Linked DNA regions of Asticcacaulis excentricus CB 48. The protein of the gene in region 1 binds, or shares a complex with, the protein of each later gene. Links are inferred from orthologs where the notes say so. Each region holds a gene or a part of one and is shown in the gene's direction. Other genes may lie near its edges. The genes, in order: ASTEX_RS14225 and ASTEX_RS02115.

Region 1 (3,163 bases):
CACGCCACGCCCGCGCATCCGGATACGCGCTTTGAGATTAAACTCAGCGATAAAAGCGTGACCCTTCCGTCGAAAGGCATGACTGTAGAGGAGGGGGCCGCCTTCATCTGGCCCGTCCATTTCGACCTGTCGGGTATTGATCTCCTGTGGGCAACGGCCCAGCCGGTGACGAAGTTCGACGACGGGAAGGGCGACCTTTATGTGTTTGCCACAACTGGCCAGATCGAGCCGGAATTTGTCTTTGACGCACAGGCGATACGCACGATTACGGGGGCCCAAAAGGCCCGGCAGGGGGCTCAGATACGGGTAACGTCCTGCACGGGACGCATCGTTTCCGTCGTAGGCGCTAATGGCAAGAGCGCACGCTTTCTGCTTCTCACCGAAGCGCAGGCGCAAAGCCTGACCACTGTGACGGTGCGGGGCCGTCCGCACCTGATCCTGAGTGCGGCGCATGTCTTTGGAAACACGGAGGGTGGGGCGACGTTCCGTCAAACCGACCCACAATTCAGATTTGCGATTTATCCATATTTATCAAATAATTTAACTTCAAATCTGAAACTAAAATTTGAGCCTTCAAAGGGGCTGTTTCAGAACTGGGGCGCTTTGGCACCGCCGGTAAAATTGTCCGCCGAATGGCAGCTTCTGCGCCAGGCAGGCAGGGCACCGCCGCTGAAGACTTGGGGGCCGCGAAATACACCCATCGTGCCTGAACCGGAAAGTTTCGGCGCTTCGGCCGCATGGACCGTGAAGGCACCGCAAGAGGCACTGAGAGGGGTATCCGACGTCTATCTGGATGTCGATTATCAGGGCGATGTGGCGCGGTTGTTTTCAGGTTCGCAGATGCTTGATGACGAATACTATATCGGGAGGACGTGGCGTATCGGGCTTAAGCGTTATGCCAACAAACTAACGGAGCCACTGACACTCAGCGTCATGCCACTGCGCGAGGATTCAAAAGTCTATTTCGACGCCAGCGTGAAACCACAATTCACGGACGGTCAGGTGGCGCGTATTGACGCGATCCGACTGACGCCCGAATACGAATTGACGCTGAAATAGTCCGGAAGGTGGGCACTCTGAGTGCCCACCTTCCGGCTACACCAATATATCGCATAATATATCTTATGGGAAATTTAGGCATGCTCAAGCGTGAAACCGTTGAAACGTCCGGGCTTTGGGCCATTTCCGTTTGGTTTTTGCGCCGCCTTTGCCTATATCGCTTGCATGGGAGTTGGCCATGATCCTTGTCATCGATAATTACGACAGCTTCACCTATAATCTGGTGCACTATCTGGCGGAACTGGGCGCGGAAACGCAGGTGTACCGCAACGACGCGCTGAGCGTTCAGGACGCGCTGGCGCTGAAGCCAAAGGCGGTTCTGCTGTCGCCGGGACCGTGTGCGCCGGATCAGGCCGGCATCTGTCTGCCGCTGCTGCGTGCGGCCCCCGAAGACCTGCCGATCTTTGGCGTCTGTCTGGGGCATCAGTCGATCGGTCAGGCCTATGGTGGCGACGTCATCCGCGCCAAGACGCTGATGCACGGTAAGACCAGCCAGATCCATCACAAAGACATCGGCCTGTTCAAGGACCTGCCCAATCCGTTCACGGCGACGCGCTATCACTCGCTGGCCATCAAGCGCGAAACCCTGCCCGATGACCTGATCGTCACCGCCTGGACCGATGACGGCGAAATCATGGGCGTCCAGCACCGCACGCGCCCCATCCACGGCGTGCAATTCCATCCGGAATCCATTGCCACCGAAGGCGGCCATCAGATTCTGGCCAACTTCCTGCGTCTGGCCGGTATCGAGAGCCACAACCTCTATGTCTGACGCCTTCAAACCCTTGCTGGCCAAGCTGGCGGACGGTCAGACCCTGTCTGACGCCGACGCCGAAATCTTCTTTTCCGCTTGTCTGCGCGGCGAACCGACCCCGGCTCAGGTGGCGGCTGCCGTAACCGCTATCCGCCTGCGCGGTGAAACCGTCGGCGAAATCGCCGCCTGCGCCCGTGCCATGCGCGCAGCGGCCAAGAGGCTTGATCATCCCTATGACACGGTCGATGTCTGCGGCACTGGTGGCGATGGGCTGCATACGCTCAACATATCCACAGCCGTTGGTTTTGTGGCGGCCGGCGGCGGCCTGAAGGTCGCCAAGCACGGCAACCGCGCCATCACCTCGAAATCCGGCACGGCGGATGTTCTGGCGGCACTGGGCGTCAATATCGACGCCACGCCGGAACAGCAGCGCAAGGCGCTGGAGGAAGCCGGTATCTGCTTCCTGTTCGCTGTGGCGCATCACGGGGCGATGAAACACGTCTCTCCGATCCGGCAGCAGCTCGGTTTTCGCACTATTTTCAATCTGTTGGGCCCCCTCACCAATCCCGCTGGCGCGCGGCGTCAGGTGGTGGGCGTGCCCTCCCCGCGCTTCATCGAGCCGATTGGCAAGGCGCTGGGGCAGCTTGAGGCCGTTCACGCCTGGGTCGTACACGGTTCCGGTCTCGATGAACTGACGACCACGGGCGAAACCGAGGTGGCGGAATGGAAGGACGGCAAGCTGCGCCTGTTCACCATTACGCCCGAAGCCGTGGGTTTGCCGCGCGCGGCGCTGGTCGACATCACGGGCGGTGCGCCGGAACACAATGCCGCCGCCCTGCGTCGTCTACTGGAGGGCGAAAAAGGCCCCTATCGCGATATCGTCATGCTCAATGCCGCGGCGGCCTTCCTGGTCGGCGGCGCGGTGGAGACCCTGCGCGAAGGGCTCGATTACGCCGCCGCCAGCCTTGATGACGGCAAGGCTCTGGCCGCGCTCGATCAACTCGTCACCCTTACGAACACCTAAGACATGTCCGATATTCTGGAAAAGATCGCCACCTACAAGCGCACGGAAGTCGCCGAACGCAAGCCTGCGGCATCACTGTCGGCGCTGGAGGCACGTATCACAAAGGTCAGCGCACCGCGCGGCTTTCAACGCGCGCTGGTGGCCCACAAACAGCCGCACAGCCTGTCGCTGATCGCCGAGGTGAAGAAGGCCAGCCCGTCCAAAGGACTGATTCGTGAGGACTTCGAGCCGGCTACACTTGCGGCGGCTTATCAGGCCGGCGGAGCGTCTTGTCTGTCGATCCTCACCGATGCGCCGAGCTTTATGGGGCACGAATCGCACTTTGT
Region 2 (3,244 bases), on another replicon or contig:
AGAACGCGCTGGATGCTGATGAAGGCAAGAAGCGTCAGGAAGCGCACGTGGTGTCCGAAGTGCCGCCGGATTCCTACGATGTCAAAACCGGTGATTTCCAACTGGCGCGCGCTATCGACGTTCTGAACTATGGTGGCGATGTGAAGATGGCGGCGGCGCACCCGCGCGGCCTCAAGCTGGCTATGTCCGATCTGGTCGATACGCCAAGCGAACGCTTTGCCGGCAAAACCAAGGCGGGCCCCGCCAAACCGGCTCCAGCGGCGGCACCGGGTACAGCGACCTCTTCGTCTTCTTCGTCGTCCTCAAGCTCGGCGCAACCGAAGTAAGTCCTAACCCGCCGCCTCGCACCAAGTGTCATTGAAAATGGCCCTTGATATTCCATTCGAGACTGTCTCATGCCACGGACACATATGAGACAGTCTCATGTCTTCAACGGCCAGATGCGATGAGCATTCCCGGCCGTTTGTATAATGTGTTTTAGTGGGGGTTTTAAAATCCGCACACGGGCCGAGCGCGTACAAGGCCCAGCGCTTCCTGAGAAGCGTGACGCACTTTTCGGATTAAAAGCGCGTCAAACCAAACATTCAGAGCGTGATTTCGCTTCAACCCTAACGAAATAAGCTCTGTAAAAAAACGCCCGATGCGTCGCACCGGGCGTCAGGATACATCTCATGGACCTCCATCCATAGGCCACTCGTCATACATGCCAGAGAGTGTCTGACCAAAGAATATGGGACAGACCGGCTTGTGTGGCGAAACCTGCAATCATAATGATCCTCAATGGCTTAACGAGCGAATCAAGTTGCCGTGAGAGTTTAAGCCACCCGCCGTGAACACGAATGACCCGCGCACTGCCTGAGCATCTGTACATATTGTCGCTGCCCTACCGACCGCCCGAAGCCTTTTTCGGCAGCGTGCTGAGGTCGGAACACTGCGCCGGTTTCCTGTCCGATGGCGGCGCGCTGGGGCGCTGGTCGTGGCTGTGTGTGGCACCCGATGAGACAGAGATTTTTGCTTTTGATGACGCGCGCCGCCCGGAAGAGGTGTTGCGCGCGGCCTGCGCGCAGGTGTTGGGTGACACCCATGTTCACGGCGACGCTAGTACGGATTTGCCACCCTTTACCGGCGGGCTGATCGGGCTGGCCGGGTTTGAGCTTGGCCCAAGGCTGGAAAACCTGCCCCTGCGTGCGTTTGAGTTGGGGGCTGAACCGTGGCCCGAACTGGTCTTAATTCGCTTTTCGGCAGTTCTGGCGTTCGACCTGCATCATAAGAGGCGCCTGGTACTGGGGCGCGGCGCAACGGCGGACGCGGCGCGTGAACGGGCCGAGGCCCTGGCGGCGCAGGTCGAAACCGTGGTGTCCATGCCCCCGCCCTCCACCCTGATGGATGGCCCACTGATGAGCGAAACGCCGGACGCAGAGTTTGAGGCGAAGGTTGCGACGCTGGTGGCGCAAATCCATGCCGGAGACCTGTTTCAGGCCAATCTGGCGCGCGGCTGGCGCGGCGCTCTAAAACCCGGCCTCACGCCCGATCACATTTTACAGGCGCTGGCCGAAGCGGGGGCCAGTCCTTTCGGGGCCTTTGTGCGCTTTGGGAATCGCGCCGTGGTATCGAACAGCCCCGAACGCTTTATCCGCCTTGGGGCCGACGGCCGGATGGAAACTCGCCCTATCAAGGGCACGCGCCCACGCGGACACACGCCGCAGGCTGACTCGGCGCTGGGTCGGGAGCTGCTCAACAGTGCCAAGGATCGCGCTGAAAATCTGATGATCGTCGATCTGATGCGCCACGACTTGTCGAAAGTCGCAGAGGTCGGCTCGGTGCGCGTCGAAGCACTGAACGCGCTAGAATCCTATCCGAACGTGCACCATCTTGTGTCCGTGGTAACGGCGCAACTGAAAGCGGGATATATGGCGGCGGATGTGCTGCTGGCCACCTTCCCACCCGGCTCTATTTCTGGAGCGCCCAAGGTGCAGGCGATGAAGGTCATTCAGGCGCTGGAGGCCCCGCGCGGCCCCTATTGCGGCTCGCTGTTCTGGGTCGATGCGTCGGGCGCCATGGACTCGAATGTACTGATCCGCACGGCCGCCTGCGAACGCGATACTCTGGGCCAGTGGCACTTAAGGGTCAGTGCGGGTGGCGGTATTGTCGCCGACTCCAATCCCGCCGATGAACGCCGAGAAACCGAAACCAAGCTGTCCCTGTTCCGAAGAGTGCTGGAACGTGAACTCTAATCAAGGTTTCAGGGGAATGACCGCGCCAGAGCGAGGATGATGGTAGGTTGTGCTTTTGAAGGTTGTTTGTACGGGCAAAAATTTACCGATCGGGGGCGTAAAGTCATAAATGACTTCGGTAATGATTAGGGTTTCACCGGCCGGCAGCTGATCGGTAGTCAGGCCTTTGGTATCAACGGTTGTCGTCCCTTTCCAGTTTTTGCTCGGCGCCGGCGTCCAGTCAGCGGCAATGACACCTGTGGTCTTATTGCGCGTCACGCTCGAAATCCGCATCTGTAAACTGGTCCCCGCGGGAAAGGGCTCAAGAATACTAGTCCCGATCTCAAATATATCGCTTACATTGGCTTGGGTCAGGCTTTCCGATTGCGCGACCAGATCCCCCATAGTGGCCGCGAGATGCGCCGTCTTACGGTTGGCCATAATGCCCAGGCTAAGATCCGCCAGACCCCAGTAGATGACAATAAGGATGGGAGCGATCAGGGCAAATTCCACCGCCGCCGTGCCATTGCGGGCTCTGAGCCCGATATGAAGAGTTTGGCGCAGACGTCTTAGCATCAGAAGGGCTCGTTCTTGAACACGATGATTGAAGAGAGCACGGTCTCCCCGCTGCTCAGAGAACCGAGACCGGGTTTCAGAAATGGCGAGAATACCGGCCAGGGGTAATACGCTCGCACCAGTTGTATCTGACTGCTACCGCCCACCGTATATTGCATGCTGACAAACTTACCGTCGACTATGACATCAGGGGCCTGGCTCACCATCTGAAAATTGGTGAAAGTGCGGACATCGACGCGAAGCTTAGATTTACAGTCCGAGCCTATCCATGCCATTTCATTGCACACCTTGGTGATGAAGATCGCAGACGTAGTGGCCTTTCCGGAGGTTCCCGTGCGAAGCTCCCGTGACACCTTAGCGGTCGCCAGATCAAGGGAGACGCCGGCAAACAACACGATGGCCAGCTCGATACAGCCCATGATCAAACCAAAGAAAGGAAAGGCGATAAGGGCGAA

The links.
Region 2: the proteins of ASTEX_RS14225 (region 1) and ASTEX_RS02115 are in contact, whole or in part, in a solved structure (PDB 8RP0), measured with the Escherichia coli proteins. The link is inferred for Asticcacaulis excentricus CB 48 from one-to-one orthologs.

The regions. Positions count from the first base shown.
Region 1 is NC_014817.1:544,049-547,211, reverse strand. Bases 193-3,034 are described here. They hold ASTEX_RS14225 (anthranilate synthase component II), read left to right. Parts: upstream 193-1,237; coding sequence 1,238-1,831; downstream 1,832-3,034. Other genes in these bases: trpC (indole-3-glycerol phosphate synthase TrpC), read left to right, coding at 2,841-3,034; trpD (anthranilate phosphoribosyltransferase), read left to right, coding at 1,824-2,837; ASTEX_RS14230 (beta-galactosidase), read left to right, coding at 193-1,059. In the rest of the region: more of ASTEX_RS14230, read left to right, coding at 1-192; more of trpC, read left to right, coding at 3,035-3,163. UniProt on the Escherichia coli protein: Part of a heterodimeric complex that catalyzes the two-step biosynthesis of 4-amino-4-deoxychorismate (ADC), a precursor of p-aminobenzoate (PABA) and tetrahydrofolate.
Region 2 is NC_014816.1:447,803-451,046, reverse strand. Bases 114-3,036 are described here. They hold ASTEX_RS02115 (anthranilate synthase component I family protein), read left to right. Parts: upstream 114-839; coding sequence 840-2,234; downstream 2,235-3,036. Other genes in these bases: ASTEX_RS02105 (TadE/TadG family type IV pilus assembly protein), read right to left, coding at 2,789-3,036; ASTEX_RS02110 (TadE/TadG family type IV pilus assembly protein), read right to left, coding at 2,235-2,789; ASTEX_RS02120 (S41 family peptidase), read left to right, coding at 114-326. In the rest of the region: more of ASTEX_RS02120, read left to right, coding at 1-113; more of ASTEX_RS02105, read right to left, coding at 3,037-3,244. UniProt on the Escherichia coli protein: Part of a heterodimeric complex that catalyzes the two-step biosynthesis of 4-amino-4-deoxychorismate (ADC), a precursor of p-aminobenzoate (PABA) and tetrahydrofolate.